3 regions of the Halomonas sp. IOP_14 genome follow, and region 3 is predicted to be linked to each of the others. Evidence: predicted binding sites of a transcription regulator. Region 3 holds the regulator's gene; each other region holds the start of a gene.
The links. The regulator PhoB, encoded in region 3, activates phosphate uptake and scavenging genes when phosphate is short. The targets are predictions, from matches to a motif close to TGTCATANNNNTGTCANA.
Positions count from the first base shown of each region.

Region 1 (5,513 bases), on a different contig from region 3:
CCCAGGTGGCTTTCGCGAAGAGTTTCACGCACTGCGCTTGACCCCTAAAGAGCTAGCCGTGCTGGTCGTCATTGGGGTGATAGGTATGCTGCTAGGCGCTCATGCGCTGGCGATGCTTGGTTGGATTCCGCTGTTGGTAGCTGGCGTTGCGTTAGTGCACGGGTTTATTGGAATAAAGGGGATGAACGGGCTGTGGCTGGTAGCATTTTATGTGCTACTGATCACGACCTGGCCCACGATTCTCATTGTGCTGCTGTTGGGGCTGATTGATACATTCGCGAACGTTCGCGCACGCCTTGCCCGCAGCAACTGACAAGAGGTTTACGAGATGGAAGTCATTCTGCTCGACAACATTGGTAAGCTGGGCGGCCTGGGTGACAAGGTCACCGTGAAGCCTGGTTATGGTCGTAACTACTTGGTGCCTTACGGCTTAGCCGTACCGGCCACCAAAGACAACATCGAAGCGTTTGAAGCACAGCGTGCTGAGCTCGAAGCGCAAGCCGCTGAGCGTAAGGCAGAAGCCGAAGCGCGCGCTGAGCAGCTAAACGACATCGAACTGTCTTTGGTTTCCAAAGCAGGCGATGAAGGCAAGCTGTTTGGTTCTATTGGTCCGCGTGACCTGGCCGACGCGATTTCCTCTGCTGGCATCGATATTGCCAAAAGCGAAGTCCGCATGCCAAATGGCCCAATTCGTCAAACTGGCGAATACGACATCACTCTTCACTTGCACGCTGAAGTGGATGCCGTTGTACGCGTAGTGGTAGTTGCAGAGTAATTGAGCGAGTAGTTAAGTTAGTAACGACGTAAAGTCGTTACTAACGGCAGCTAATACAGCTGCCTCAAAAGGCGCGGGGTTTCTCCCGCGCCTTTTGTTTTTCCGGGTATCCGCTAGTTCTGGATATTCGCTATTTTTTGGGCGTTGCCAAAACTATCCAGCCCATCCCCCGCTGGGTATTTTAAGACAACGCCTTGATCATGTTGGTAGTCGCACCGCATGCGGCTAAGATAAGCATCTTCACCGGCTACGCAGTAGTGTTTAAAGGAGCTCGCTATGCAGGACCAGCCTTCTGCTGATACAGAAACGGCAGCGCTAAAACTGCCGCCGCATTCATTAGAGGCGGAGCAGTCGGTACTAGGCGGGCTCATGCTAGACAACCAGGCCTGGGATAACGTTTCAGAGCGGTTGGTCGCTGATGACTTCTACCGCTATGAGCACCGTTTGGTGTTCAACGTGATGATTCATCTGGCTGAAGCCGGTCAGCCGCTGGATGTGGTGACGCTTTCTGAAGCGCTGGAAGCGCGTGATCACTTGGATACCGTAGGCGGCCTGGCGTTTTTGGCAGAGCTTGCTCGTAACACGCCCTCTGCCAGTAATATTCGCGCCTATGCTGATATCGTGCGTGAGCGGGCAACGCTGCGCAAGCTGATCCGTGCGGCTAATCAAATTGCCGATAGTGCCTTTACTCCCCAGGGGCGCCCGGCTGATGAATTGCTTAACGAAGCCGAGCGGTTAGTGTTCCAGATTGCCGAGGAGCGCCCCAAAACGGGCGGCCCCATTGGCATGAGCGATCTATTGACCAAGGCGGTGGATCGTATTGATGAGCTGTTTAATCTGAAAGGTGAAATGACCGGGCTTTCCACTGGTTTTCGTGATCTGGATGAAATGACCACCGGGTTGCAGCCATCCGATATGGTGGTCATCGCCGGTCGACCCTCGATGGGTAAAACGACCTTCGCTATGAACCTGGTTGAACATGCGGTGATTTCCAGCGACAAGCCAGTCATGGTGTTCTCCATGGAGATGCCCGCAGAGTCGCTCATGCTGAGGATGCTGTCTTCCCTGGGCCGAATCGATCAAACCCGTGTGCGTACCGGGCAACTGGAGGACGAGGATTGGCCGCGTTTAACCTCAGCGGTTAATCTGCTCAAAGATAAACAGCTGTTTATCGACGACACCGCGGCCTTGTCGCCTAACGAAATGCGCTCAAGGTTGCGCCGTGTGGTGCGTGAACATGGCAATATCGCACTGGTCATGATCGATTATCTTCAGTTGATGCAGATCCCTGGCTTTAGCGAAAACCGCACCGGTGAGATTTCCGAGATTTCGCGCTCCTTGAAGGGGTTGGCGAAAGAGTTTAACTGCCCTGTGGTAGCTCTTTCTCAGTTGAACCGCTCCTTGGAGCAGCGCCCCAACAAACGCCCGGTTATGTCGGATCTGAGGGAATCTGGTGCGATCGAGCAGGATGCCGACGTCATTGCCTTCGTTTATCGCGATGAGGTCTATAATCCAGATAATCCCGACAATCAGGGGATTGCTGAGTTAATTATCGGTAAGCAGCGTAATGGTCCTATTGGCACGGTGCATATGGCCTTTATCGGCAAATATACCCGCTTTGAGGATTTGGCCCCGGATAGTTACGGCCAAGCGTTCGGCGACTAAGTTAATGATGACTGGTTTGTGATGACAGGCTAGTGATAAGTAGCTTGAGGATGGGGGGCGAGTTCGTATAATGCCTCACCCACGATATGTAAAAACGGGAGCAGCAAATGGCAGGTGGATTTCGGCGCGGTAACCGGCAGCGTCTTCCTAAGTTAGAAGGTCGCGGTGAGCTAGAGGCGATAGAGCGCGAAGGCCCTTTTAAAGAGTGGCTAGGTATGCCGGATCTTTATCGCTACCATTTAGTGGTCGCAGGCGAGAAGTATAGTTACCAGACTGAAGATGGTGAGCTGCCTGTGACGGTGGGAGATAAGGTCGTGTTCCGCTACAAAGAGACTAAAGGCGGCAACTGGATTGACCGCAATTCGCTTGGCAAAGCGATCGACCCCTCTGAATATCAATGATCGATTGATATCTTGACCTGCCGGTCAGGAACTCTCTTGCGATATTGACCTCCTAGCTATTAATGTCTAGTTATTGCTTATTGTCATTACATTGCAATGACAGGGCAATAGAAGTGTCATGGGGCGCAGTCATGCTGTGCCCTGATGACATAACGTATGAAATAGCCAAATAATAGGAGGGAACCATGGAACTTAAGGATCTTAAGCAATTTGTCGCCAATCACGACAATTTTGAAATTCGCGTGATTACCCATTCGGGCAGCCGTTTTTATCAGATTGAGCTGGAAGACGTTGAAGGCGAGCGCCATATGCTGACGCAGCGTACCAAGCCGATGCTGTTTCGCTCGCTGGATGATGCCTATATGGATCTCAAGCGCGCCGGGATTCATCGCGCTTACCTAGTACAGCATGTGCCCCACGATGAAGTGATAGGCCGCGACGCGCACTATAGTGAGCCGCTCACATCGCGTATGCCGCTTGTTTTTTAACGCTGCTCTCACCCATCAACGTTTAGCCTGACGCTTTTCCCACCACTGCCCAAGCCGAATTCGGCGACGGGCAAAAAATCGGTAACCGGCATTCATTATGCCGTGTACTCCCGGTAAGCACGAAAACCTCACCAGCCGCCGATAGCCCAACACTGCATAGAGGGCACGGCTGGCATCCATGCCGATGTACCATCTCCCTTGACTATCACGCAGGTGCAACTGGCCCATCATGGCGTTAAATTCTTGCCCATACGCCTGAGCGTTAAAATCACGGGCCTGGATATCTACCAGCGCGATGTGTTCCCGATGGCGATGCTTTTCCAGCCACGCGACTTCCTGTTGGCAAAAGGGGCAGTGACCATCGTGAAATAGCATAACTGGCGGTGCAGCATGTAGTGGCGTGTAGCGGCTCATGGTGACTCCTGGTTGGTATTGGCCGAATAACCTGCTGTGTGGTAGGGCTGCCCGTAGTCAGGCGATGTTTCCAATTGATCCAAAAAGTGCTCAGCCTTTTGGCGGATAGCCTCGCGCTTCTCATCGGCCATGCGGTTGAGGGAGCCGTAAATCAGCTTCATACGAGGGTTCTTACTCAGGCGCTCAGCGTTGGTTTCGAGAAAGTGCCAGTAAAGGCTGTTGAAAGGGCAGGCTTTTGGCCCCGTGACCTGCTTGGGTGAGTAACGGCAGTGCTGACAATGGTCGGACATTTTGTCGATATACTTGCCCGACGCACAGTAGGGCTTCGAGCCCATTAAGCCGCCGTCGGCATGGAGCACCATCCCCAGCGTATTAGGCAACTCTACCCACTCACTGGCATCGGCATAAACCGCCAAGTACCAGTCGCATAGCGCCTCAGGTTTAACTCCGCATAGTAAGGCGAAATTGCCTGTCACCATCAGTCGTTGAATATGGTGGGCGTAGCTATTGTCGATGGTCATCTGAATAGCGCGCTGTAGGCAGCGCATATCGGTATCCGCGTCCCAGTAAAACGCGGGCAGATCGCGCTCAAAACCTAATTGATTAGCGCTTTTGTAGCTAGGCATCTGTGTCCAGTAGAGCCCTCGCACGTACTCGCGCCAGCCAAGTATCTGGCGGATAAACCCTTCGACGGCGTTGATCGGCACATCTCCGTCATAGTAGCGCTGCTCGGCGGCTTCGCAGACTTCATGGGGCGACAGCAGGCCGATGTTCATCGCAGCTGAGAGGCGCGAGTGATACAAATAAGGTGCAGAGTCACTGATTGCATCTTGATAGCGGCCAAAATCAGCCAATCCATGGTCTATAAAATGGTGTAAATCCACCAGCGCTTGTCGACGAGTGACTGGCAGGTTGAAATTATCCAGAGACCCCATATGGTCGCCAAAATGGCGCTTGGCATCGTTTAGCGCTTCTTGGGTGATCGCATCCTGGCGATGTTGAGGTAGCTCAGGGAAATCCAGTGCGGCTTTGATAGGCTGGCGATTGTCGTGGTCAAAATTCCATTTGCCGCCAACGGGTTCGTCGCCCTCCATCAAGTACCCGGTGCGCTTGCGCTGTTCCCGGTAAAAGTACTCAAGGCGTAGCTGTTTGCGGCCGCTTGCCCATTGGCTAAAGTCATCGGGTGTAGTGAAAAAGCGCTCGTCCTCAAGAAGTCGCCACGGAATCGTTGCGTTTTCGCGCTGCTGCATCGTCTCCCAAAGCCGCCATTCGCCAGGTCGGGCAACGCGTATCTCATCGCAGCCATACTGTTGTGCGATGCGTTCAGCTTCTTCAATAAGGGAGTGGCAGTTATCTGCATTATCCAGCGCGCTGTAGTGCACTTGAAAGCCTTTTTCGCGCAGTGCCTGGGCAAAGTGACGCATGGCAGCCAAAAAGAGGCCAATTTTATGGATATGATGGGGAACATAGCGCGCTTCCTCGGCAACTTCGCACAGGGCAACCACGGCATTGGCGGGCGCGTCTTGCAGCGTTGTGAGTGAAAACGAGAGCTGGTCGCCGAGCACTAAAAGCAAAGGCTTGGACATAAGTTGGCCTGTAGTTATACAAATAATGCCGATAGTATAACTTTATGCCGCCACTTTGCCGAAAAGTGATAAGATTTAATTAATTGATAGATGTACTGAGCACCATCGTTATTTTTCAGGAGCATGAGTAATGACCGAGAATGTCGTCAAGGATCAGCCGGGCGAGGGCCGCTTGGCCCATGCA
Region 1 is NZ_JAINWD010000001.1:267,212-272,724, forward strand. It holds gene K7H09_RS01275 (hypothetical protein) at 1-313, shown strand, start outside; gene rplI (50S ribosomal protein L9) at 329-775, shown strand; gene dnaB (replicative DNA helicase) at 1,052-2,440, shown strand; gene K7H09_RS01290 (hypothetical protein) at 2,548-2,841, shown strand; gene K7H09_RS01295 (DUF6482 family protein) at 3,027-3,329, shown strand; gene K7H09_RS01300 (thiol-disulfide oxidoreductase DCC family protein) at 3,345-3,743, opposite strand; gene K7H09_RS01305 (cryptochrome/photolyase family protein) at 3,740-5,329, opposite strand; gene hemH (ferrochelatase) at 5,460-5,513, shown strand, end outside.
Region 1: K7H09_RS01295 (DUF6482 family protein) is a predicted target of PhoB. The motif match lies at 2,926-2,943, and genes of this name have one in related genera.

Region 2 (5,513 bases), on a different contig from region 3:
AGCATTCACTTCCACCGCGAGTCAGCATGGAGGTCAAGAGAGCACCCTATTGTCCTTCCATACCACCTTGTTACACCACGGCATGGTCATCGTGGGTGTACCTTATTCTTGCCCCGACCTTACGACGATGGACGAAATCAGCGGAGGCACACCCTATGGCGCATCAACCTTGGCGGCGACAGATGGCTCGCGGCAGCCGTCGGTGGTAGAGCTGCGCATTGCTGAATTTCAGGGTCAGCACGTGGCATCCATTGCGCGTTCGCTCAGTTCACACAACGATTAGAGGGGGAGGTGAGACATGCATCCATTAAAGGTGGTGTTTGTGCACGATGTTGTTTGCGGTTGGTGTTACCTTCTCTCTCCCCGGCTGCACTCGCTTGCCAAGCAGTTGAACCTGGATGTGCATCACCAGTGCTTTACGCTTCAAGCAAGTAGAGAAGCCATGCTTGAAGCCTTCGGCTCTATGGGTGATGCCAAAGAAACAATTCTCGGTCATTGGGAAAAATGCGTTGCCGCAGAGGATACCCCGCGTATCAACATTGATGGTATGCGTGCTCAAACCTTCGAGTATCCTCACGGGATGCCTGGCGCGCTGGCGTGTAAGGCGGCTGAAATGCAGGCAGGTCAACAAGGGCACTGGCGTATGTTTGATCGTGTTCAGTACGCGCACCTGACGGAGAGCCGCAATATCGGTGATAGCCAGGTGCTGCGATCACTGGCTGAAGAAATCGGGCTCGACATGGTTCGTTATGATCTAGACGTGCTCTCGGAAACAACTCAGCAGGCGGTGGAAAAGGATCACCACCTCGCGTCCAAGTTGGGAGTTCAGTCGGTGCCGACATTGATTGTTGAAGACAGATGGCTGATTAATGGTGCGCAACCGATAGAAAGCCTGCGTCTCCAGTTACAGGAAGTCCGCCAGCATATTGGCTGAATTTGTCGAGAGATTGCTGACGTTTTAACGTGAGGCTAGGGTCATAATTGAGCGCCCCGGCCCCACGCTTGCTCACATTACTGGGCGTTCAGGAAGTCCTCTACATCGAGCAGTATTAGCTCATTATCATCGGCGCGGCCTTGCTGGCGGCCAATCGAGAAAGGGTAGTTGTTGTCATTGGCGACCACGATAGTGCTCTCATCGACACGATCCACGTTCTCAATGGTCACAAAGGGAAAGTTAAAGGTGCCGTTGATCGTGCCACGGGGGGCGATGCCGTCTGGATCCTGGATGTTCATCAGGTCGATATAGGCGATTTTTTCAAGCACACCCTGCTCATTTGTGCGGTTGAGATCGACGAGATAGATGCGTTTGAACTCGGCAGGGTTGTCTGCCCACTCTTCTCGCGGGTCGCCCTGGCGGCTATCACGCTCGATGATCAAGCCGCGAGTTCCGCCAATGAGGTTGAAATCGCCGATGGCGTGATCCGCTGATTCCAAGGGGTAGTAGCGGGTTGTGTCGCCCCATTCGCCGGTTTTAGTGTTGAGCTCGAACATTCTTAATACGGGGGTGCCATCAATCGTTTCCGGGGCGTTGGCGTTGCTATCCCAGATGGGCTTTTCCAGTAAGGGGTAGAGGGTTGTTTGGTCTTCGGAGAGCGCCATGCCCTCATAACCACCGGAGCGAAACACTCTCACATCATCAGCGAGAGGCGCGCCAGGGTTCGGGGTGAGGGCAAAGGCATTGTCGGGGGAGCGCATCAGCGTCCCACCAGGATTGGTGGCCAGCACTTGCAGAACTTCGCCCTGATTATCCACCTGGATAATCCACGGGCCAAACTCATCGCCAATCCAGTAGCTATCGCCCACCGGCTGTATCGATTCAATATCGAAATCAGCCCCGGTTAAAAAACGACCAGGAGTGGCTTCATTCATAATCGGGAAGGGCACTTTGCGGTTTGGATCCGAGAGTTGAACGGTTTCCTCGATGATGACACGCCCAGTGTCCCAGTCGGTCTTTATGATGTTAAACATCAGAATGACGTCGGAGGAGTTCGCCTTGGAGCCAAAGCCGTTATCGGTCAACACCAGGAAACGGTCATTGCCAAGTGAGCGAATACCTGAAAAACCCTGCAGGGGCTGGCTGGGGAAGGGTAGCGCTAAGCCGGTGGCTTGCATGTTCGTATACAACTGCTCAACGCGGCCCTCTTGGCCAGTAAAACGGCCTGAGACGTTATAGTGCTCAGCGGCACCGGAAGGAGCTGCCACAAAGGTGCTGCCGGGTAGCTGGGCATGGCCGGACAATGTGGCGGGAAAACTCTGCTGGGCGTGTGCCGCACTGGTAAACGCAAAGGCGAGTAGAGCAGTCGCTAGTAACGGCTTTGTCATCACTATTTCACCATTTCGGAGGAAAAATTAGGGCAGGTGCAGCTTTTGCTAATTTTCATCCGTAATAGTGATAGTTGAATGACAAAGTGCAGACGTTTTAATGGCAGCAGGGTTTCACGTCGAGTCTGGCCCTGAGTCGTAAAATACGTCTTGCTCAACAGGCGTAAATATTAATAAATGGTGTGGCTTTCAAATACATTATTCAAAGAGGAAATGGCAATGGGATCATCGGTCAAAAAGGTACTGGTCTTTGCAGGCAGTGCCCGAGAAGCGTCACTGAACAAGCAGCTAGCCAAGCTGGCCGCCAAGCGTATTGAGGCGCTTGGCGGGGAAGCAACCTTTATCGATTTAAAAGATTATCCCTGCCCACTGTTTGATGAAGATATTGAAGCCCGGGGCGTGCCGGAGAATGTGCTCAAGCTGCGTGAGATTCTGGCGGATCACCAAGCAGTGATGATCGCTTCGCCAGAGTACAACGGCTTTATCACGCCGCTGCTGAAAAACACACTGGACTGGCTGTCACGACCTTATCAGGATACGCCGGGGCTCAAGTTATTTGCCGGTAAGTGGGCAGCGCTGGTGGCGGCTTCCCCTGGTGGGCTAGGTGGCATCCGTGCGCTACCGCTTGGTCAGCAACTGTTAGCCAATCTGGGGTTGGTCGTGCTGCCACAGCCATTGTCGCTGGCGAAAGCGGGCAGCGCTTTCAATGATAGTGGCGCGTTACACGATGAAACCACGGGGCAGAAGCTGGATGCGCTGTGTCAGCGCCTAGTGGACTCACTGGCCGCCACGCACTAACCGCCCAGTGGCTTTCGGGGGCTTACGCCCCCTTTAGCATCCGATCCAGCTGGCGGTAGCCAATGGCCTCAATTAGATGTGGCTGGGTGGGCTTGGGTTCGCCCTGAAGGTCGGCAAGGGTCAGGGCTACGCGCAGTACGCGGTGATAGGCGCGGGCGGAGAGCTTGAGCTTTTCCAGCACGCCCGCGAGCCAGGCGCGCTCTTCATCGTTAAGCGCGCAGGCGGCTTCCAGGGCTTTGCCGCTTAGCTGGCTATTCAGCGCGCCACGGGCCATTTGGCGTTCTCGGGCGGCCATCACCCGCTCGCGCACGGCTTCTGACGACTCGCCTTGGGTTTGTGCGGTGAGCTGCTCTGGCGGCAGCGCGGGCACTTCCACTTGCAGATCGATACGGTCTAGCAATGGCCCGGAAAGCCGTGCTTGATAACGCTGGATTTGGCTGGCGGTACACTGACAGCGCTGGCGTGGGTCACCCAAGTGGCCGCAGGGGCAGGGATTCATTGCGGCTACTAACTGAAATTGAGCAGGGTAGCGACGTTCATGACTGGCGCGGGCGAGATGAATCTCGCCGGTTTCCAGCGGTTGCCGAAGTACCTCTAGCACATGGCGGGAAAACTCCGGCAGCTCATCCAAGAACAGCACGCCGTGGTGGGCCAGCGAAATCTCACCGGGTTTGGGTTTTGAGCCGCTGTCATTTTCAGCAATTGATGCGACCCTCAGGGCGTAATATCGGGCTATTATGGTAGTCTGTACAGGATTGAGTGCGACAGAATTAATAGCAATTGATGCGACAGGCCTTGTTTTATTCAACATTTGGTGCGACTACCCATGCCACTGCCTACATCCGTTCGTAAAATCGGCCCTACCCGACGAAGTGTGTCTGGCTACTATGCCTTTCGCGGGGAGGAGTCTATTGCGTTCGAGTCGACGCTCGAACGTGATTTCCTCATCAAGGCTGACTTTGATGTGAGCGTCCTTGGTGTGATTTCCCAGCCGTGCGAGATCCCGTTTCATCATCCCGTGACCGGTAGGCGCTACACCTACACACCTGACTATTTGGTTTATTACCGTCTCGGTAACCGTCATTACAGGGATTACCCAAAACCTCTCCTGGTGGAGGTCAAACCACGGGAAAAGTGGCAAGCACATTGGCGTGAATGGTCGCCTAAATGGAAGGCGGCGATGCGGCATGCCAACAACGAGGGCTGGGCGTTTCGCATTCATGATGAAAGCCGCATTCGTGATAAGACCTTGGACAACATTACCTTCCTAGCGCGCTATAAGCGGATGGTGTTTCCCTCTGTCGAAAGCCAGGCAGTCCTCAACACGGTGAGGGAAATGGGGGTGGCGACCTTGGATTACCTGCTTTCTCGGTACTTTATGGGCGATATTTACCGGGCAGAGGGGATTGCGCATTTATGGCATCTACTGGCGACTCGGCAGTTAGATTGCGATATGGCCCAATCCTTCAGTCCTCTATCAGAGGTATGGGTACCCGATTATGAATAACCATCGTGGCAGCGCAACTGAACCCAATAACGGCGTCGCCCAAACACGCCAACACTTGCAGATTATGGTGGGTGAGCAGGTTCAGAAAGATGGCACCGTTTACCGAATTTCCCAGGTGCTCGATTTTGAGACAGTCATTGGCATTGCCGTTGAGTCCGGGCGTAGTTGCCCGCTTCGCATCAAAGAACTAGCGCCTCTCAATAGCGGGTCCGTATCCCCTGAGCAGGATATGTCCGAGATTGGGGATGCCGATTGGCGGGAGGCCGAGCATCGCTTTTCCATCATTAAGCCCTTGGTGGATCGCCATACGGTGGGGCGGGATGCAGCGGAGGAGCGTGCGAAACAAACGGGGGTTGATACGGCTACGATCTACCGTTGGTTGAAGCGGTATAAAGCGACGGGCTCGGTGCTTGCATTGATTCCTCAAAAGCCAGGGTGGAAGAAAGGAAAGTTGCGTATCCCCGCGCATGCCGAGGCGGTGATTCAGGAAGTCATCAAAGAGGTGTATTTGACGCTGCAGCGTCCGTCCGCACAAAAAGCGGTACAGGAAGTCATGCGGCGCTGCCATGAACGGCGCATCGACCCGCCGAGCCCTGGTACCGTTCGTGCTCGTCTGCGTGATATCCCAGAGCGTGACCGGTTGCGTGGCCATGGTTTTAGAGACAAAGCCATTAACAAGTTCCAGCCGGCTGCCGGAAAATTTCCCAATGCGGACTATCCGTTAGCCGTTATGCAGATTGACCACACACCTGCCGATATTATTTTGGTCGATGACGTGTATCGCAAGCCGATTGGTCGCCCATGGATTACGTTGGCCATGGACGTGTTTACTCGCATGGTCACGGGGTATTACTTGTCGTTTGACCCGCCCTCTGAAACATCTGTC
Region 2 is NZ_JAINWD010000029.1:23,403-28,915, forward strand. It holds gene wrbA (NAD(P)H:quinone oxidoreductase) at 1-283, shown strand, start outside; gene K7H09_RS17095 (DsbA family oxidoreductase) at 299-934, shown strand; gene K7H09_RS17100 (esterase-like activity of phytase family protein) at 1,012-2,322, opposite strand; gene K7H09_RS17105 (NADPH-dependent FMN reductase) at 2,542-3,120, shown strand; partial or broken gene K7H09_RS17110 (ATP-binding protein) at 3,143-3,805, opposite strand; gene K7H09_RS17115 (TnsA endonuclease N-terminal domain-containing protein) at 3,947-4,627, shown strand; gene K7H09_RS17120 (Mu transposase C-terminal domain-containing protein) at 4,620-5,513, shown strand, end outside.
Region 2: K7H09_RS17100 (esterase-like activity of phytase family protein) is a predicted target of PhoB. The motif match lies at 2,389-2,406, and genes of this name have one in related genera.

Region 3 (5,513 bases):
CTTATTCATTCTCTGAAAAAGCTTTTAATGATATCTAAAAGGTCATTGATAATTAGCTACCGCCATTTTCTTCTACAAGCTCATCCTTGTCATACTCAGCATCGTCTGAGTGACTGCTTGATTGCGGATCCATGTCGCTGGCACCATCACCTTCGTCATGGGTTAAATCGTCAGTCATGTCTGTTGTATCACTGCCAGTTGAACTACCGGTACCTTGGGAATCCATCGGTTGCTCGTCAGCGGTAATACCTTGGTTTTCGTCAATCGCCGAATTTTCATCGGTTTGTGCAAAAGCTAATGGGCTTGCCATCAGACCAAAAGATACACCTAAAATGCCAGCTTTCTTGAGAAAATCCTTGGACGTCATATCCTACCTCCGATCGCTGTTTAGTACCGCTTAATGAAGAAAGAAAGGCTTACTGAGAAGCCAGCAATTCCTGCGGTCATCTTCCTTCAATCTGTACTCTGCAGAAGGCATGCCAAAAAACTTAAGCATATAAATAAAAACAACAAAATCAGTCTCTTAATTAAAAATAAGTTATGCCAAAAAGGCATCGACTGAGTCACGACACAACGCTTTAAGCTGTGTAAAAATGGCACATGGGTAAAGCTTTACCAACCTTGCATGCCAATATTGCACATTGCTACAAATATTATGCGATGGGATGACTTGCTAAATTAAACAAGACGCGAGGGGGGGAAGGCGCAGCGAAACAACGCACCCTTGCCGGGAAGGGACTCAATTTGTAGTTGCGCATCGTGGCGCAACAGCACGTGCTTAACGATCGCCAAGCCTAAACCTGTGCCGCCAGTCGCAGTGCTGCGCCCCTTATCAACACGGTAAAAGCGTTCTGTTAGTCGGGGAATATGAACGGGATCAATCCCTTCACCGTTATCTTCCACATCGATATAGCCGCCACCAGTAGCACTAGCTTTCCAGCGCAGGGTGATTTGGCTGCCAGCAGGCGTGTAGCGAACCGCATTAAAGGCAAGGTTAGAGACGGCGCTGCGAATCTCCTGTTCACTGCCTAACAGTCGGGCATCGCTCTCAAGGGCGACGGTGATGGTATGACGTTGATGCGATAGGGCCAGCGCATCATCACAAACGCTTTGCAGTAAAGGCTCGAGTGACAGTGGATGATGATCTTGGCCGCCCTGGTCAATTTCCAAACGCGAGAGCAGCAATAAATCGTTGACCAGATTCTGCATCCGCTGGGTCTGTTCCTGCATTTGCTGAATACTACGTCCCAAGCGCGGCGGAAGCTGGTCGGAGATATCACTGTAGGTTTCCAAATAGCCGGAGAGAACGGTCAGCGGCGTACGTAACTCATGGGAAACGTTGGCGACAAAGTCGCGCCGCATCTGCTCAAGACGATGCAAGCGGGTGATATCGCGAGCCATCACTAAGCGTTCGTCGTCACCGTAGAGGGTAATTTGATACTGCAGGATTCGCCGTTCATCAATCGGTGAGGTGAGCGTTAACGGCTCACTGTAGTTACGCGAATTAAAATAGCTGATAAAGCCCGGGTCGCGCAGCAGGTTGGTAATGTGTTGACCACGATCATGGGCGGTTTGTAGCCCCAGCATGGCGGTGGCGGCGCTGTTCCACCACTCCAAATCACCGTGGCGATCAAGCATGACCACGCTATCACGCATTGCTTCAGACGACTCTTGAATACGTGCCAAAGTAGCCCGCAGACGGCTTTGGGTGATGCGCTGACTTTTTTGATAGCGGTATAAACGATCGAATAGCTCGCCCCACATCCCGCGAGCGGCAGGCGGTTCATCGTTAGGGTGGAGGGTGAGCCACAAATAGAGTTCGCGTAACTGTCGTAAGTGGTAAAACAAGCATCCCGCAAGCCCTGCTGCAAGCCCCAGCCCAGCCGAGCCCAACAGCCAGCCCAAGCAAGTGCCCAGCGTGGCCAGCCACGCTATTCGCCACAGCTCACGACTCCATAAACGCACATTTACACCCGTGCAGAGAAACGGTAACCGGTACCCCGAACCGTTTGGATCAGGTTTTGATGCACGTCGCCCAGCGCTTTACGCAAGCGGCGGATATGCACATCGACCGTGCGCTCTTCAACGTAAACATTGCCGCCCCACACTTGGTCAAGCAGCTGGCTACGTGTGTAAGCGCGCTCTTGGTGAGTCATAAAAAACTGCAGCAAACGGTACTCGGTGGGGCCCATTTCCAGCGCTTTGCCGTGGGCACTTACCCGGTGGCTCACCGGATCAAGCAGCAGGCCGTTAATCTCAATCGGGTCTTCAACGCCACGTGGCGTCGCACGGCGCAGCACCGCTTTTAGCCGTGCCACCAATTCCCGGGGTGAAAAAGGCTTGGTGATATAGTCATCGGCACCGGCTTCAAGCCCTTGAATTTTATTATCCTCTTCGCCTTTCGCGGTGAGCATAATAATCGGGATTTCAGCGGTGGTTTCTTCACGCTTTAGGCGTCTCGCCAGCTCAATACCGCTAGTGCCGGGCATCATCCAGTCCAGCAGCAGTAAATCGGGTTGGTGGTCGACCACCATGGCATGGGCATCCTGGGCGTTATCCGCTTCGAGCACGCGATAGTCAGCCATTTCCAGCGCTACCGCGATCATCTCGCGAATCGACGCCTCATCATCGACAATCAGAACGGTCTTGGCGGTCATACCAGAGCCTCACGGTGTTCAAAGAAACTAGTTCAAAGAAAAACAGTTCAAAGATAAACAGATCAATGACATGTCAGTGACGATAACACCATGACTTGATGACAATTACATGACAATCGCCTCGATCAGCCAGCCGCAGGCCACCAACTTAGCGCGATACCGGCAAAAATCAGCAGTCCCGACCAGTGATTATTGAGAAACGCCTGGAAGCAGGCATCCCGCTCCTGGTCGCGAATTAAGCGCTGCTGATGCAGAAAAGTCGCTGCCATTGCCGCTAGCCCTAACCAGAAGAAACCACCTAAACCAACCCACCAGCCTACCCAAGCCAGCAACCCCAGGGTGGCTAGCTGGAGTAAGCCGATAATCAAACGATCCGCATTTCCAAACAGCACGGCCGTCGATTTAATGCCAATTTTTAAATCGTCGTCGCGATCGACCATGGCGTACTGGGTATCGTAGGCCACTGTCCAGCACACATTAGCGCAGAATAGCAGCCATGCTTCCAGCGGCACGTGGCCGAGCACGGCGCCAAAAGCCATCGGAATTGCCCAGGAAAAAGCCGCGCCCAGCACCACCTGAGGAAAGTGGGTATAGCGCTTCATAAACGGATAAATAATCGCCAGCAGCACCCCGCCCAGCGAGAGCAGCACCGTAAACCAGTTGGTCAGTAATACCAGAATAAACGCAGCGGCCACCAGGGCGATAAACAGCAGTTGAGCTTCGGTTTCGCTGATACGGCCCGTCGCTAGCGGACGTTGTTTTGTGCGTTTCACATGCCCATCGAAGTGGCGATCCGCATAGTCATTGACCACGCAGCCCGCAGCGCGCATCACATAAACGCCGGCCACAAAAATCAGCAGCACATTTCGCCCTGGTACACCTTCCGCAGCCACCCATAATGCCCACAGCGTCGGCCACATCAAAAGCCATGTGCCTATCGGCCGATTCAAGCGCATCAGCTGTAAAAAATCTGCCACGCGAGCCCATCCCTTCGGCCGCAACAGTGAACGATCCATGCTTACCTCACGAAGAATAAGATGCAGGCGCTAGCCTAGCGCGAAGGCAGGCCAAGATCATCCGCCATCGCCGTCAAAAAATACTCTTGCACTAATAACGACAGACTGCCGTGCTTACAGCCGTGATAAAAAACAGAGCGCCTTCCCCAGGCACAGCCTTCCTGTATGCCGTTGACGCTAGCAAACTGGGGGGAATGCGTCGTTACTTCCAATGGCCCACGCACTAAACCCGGCTGGCGAAATAGCCAACTACCTAGCGAGCGCTCGCCCAGGCACTCTAGCCGTTGGCCCTTTACCTGTGAGAGCGGGGCGACCGAGCGCGCCACCACCCATGGCGTTCCATCTAAGCACAGCGCCACTTCCCGCAGCCAGGCGTAACGCTTGGCACCAATGCCCAGCGCCTGAGCCTCATCCTGGCGCGGCCAACCAACCCCCTGGCGCAACAGTCGTACTCGAAACGGCTTCTCGCCACCTGCGACCATTAAGTGGGCGGTTAACGAGTCGGTGGAGGCAACCCACTGCCACCAGGAAGCACTCATCGCCGGGCGCGCCGCATCAATCGGGCGCCAGCGGGAAAATAGAGGAGTTTGCCGAAAAGCAGCAGCCGTCACCGAGTTCTCCAGGGCAATTAACGGGTTGGCTAGTGTAACATGAGCACTGAAAGGCTTTTGTTTCAGCGACTTTTTTAACGACTCGGTTTAGCGCTTCTTTTTTCGCAACCTTATTTAGCAACTTTTTTGGTGTCTGCATGCCCGCCACCCAAACACAGAAAACCTCTTCGCACTCTGCGCTGGTGATTATTGGCACTGGAATGGCAGGGGTTGGCCTTGCCCGGGCGTTGCGCCGATTGGGCGACCAACGCTCAATCACGCTGGTGAGCGCCGACAGCGGCGATGATTACAGCAAGCCGTTGCTCTCCACCGGCTTCGCCAAGGGCCTGGTGCCCGAACAATTAGCCCAGCGCAGCGCTACTGACCTGGGCGAAGAGCTAAATGCCCAAATGGTTATCCACACCCAGGTAACCGCACTGGATGTGGATAACCAAACAATTCTGCTCGAAGGCGGCATGGTGCTCGGCTACGACACACTGGTACTGGCCACTGGCGCTGCACCACGGGTGCCCTTCAGCATTGAACCCAGCGTAGCCCCACGCTGCTTTACCATTAACGACCTGGATGACTACCGCCGCTTTCACACGGCGCTAGGCCAGGGCCCTGCACGGGTGGCGATTGTTGGCGCGGGGCTGGTCGGCTGTGAATTTGCCAACGACCTCCACGCTGGCGGCCATCGTGTCAGCCTCATTGCCCCAGAAGGAACCCTACTTCCTCGCTTGCTGCCACCGCCCTTAGGGAACGCCCTAGGCGATGCCTTTAGCGAAGCAGGTATCCATCTTCACCTTGCACGTTCGATTGATTCGATAGCGGCCGAAAGCGGCGAAGATATCGTATTACGTCTGGATAACGGCGACGCTGTCAGCGCTGATCTCGTGTTGATGGCAACCGGCCTTGTACCTCGCACAGCACTTGCCGAATCGGCTGGTTTAAACGTATCACCTGGCGGTATAGTCGTTGACCGCCAGTTGCGTACATCGCACCCCAATATCCACGCCCTAGGCGATGCAGCCTGCGTAGACGGTGTTAATGCCATGTACGTGCAGCCACTACAAGCCAGCGTTAAGGCGCTGGCGGCAACCCTTTCAGGCGCGCCCACGCCGGTTAGCTTCGGTGCTTGGCCGGTAGTGGTTAAAACGCCGCTGCTACCAGTGGTGGCCTACCCGCCAACGAACACGCCTGAGCACTGGCGAATTGAAGGCGAAGGCGGTGATATCAGTGCCTTGGCT
Region 3 is NZ_JAINWD010000007.1:90,785-96,297, forward strand. It holds gene K7H09_RS07490 (hypothetical protein) at 53-367, opposite strand; gene phoR (phosphate regulon sensor histidine kinase PhoR) at 679-1,965, opposite strand; gene phoB (phosphate regulon transcriptional regulator PhoB) at 1,968-2,657, opposite strand; gene ubiA (4-hydroxybenzoate octaprenyltransferase) at 2,783-3,673, opposite strand; gene K7H09_RS07510 (chorismate--pyruvate lyase family protein) at 3,709-4,284, opposite strand; gene K7H09_RS07515 (NAD(P)/FAD-dependent oxidoreductase) at 4,422-5,513, shown strand, end outside.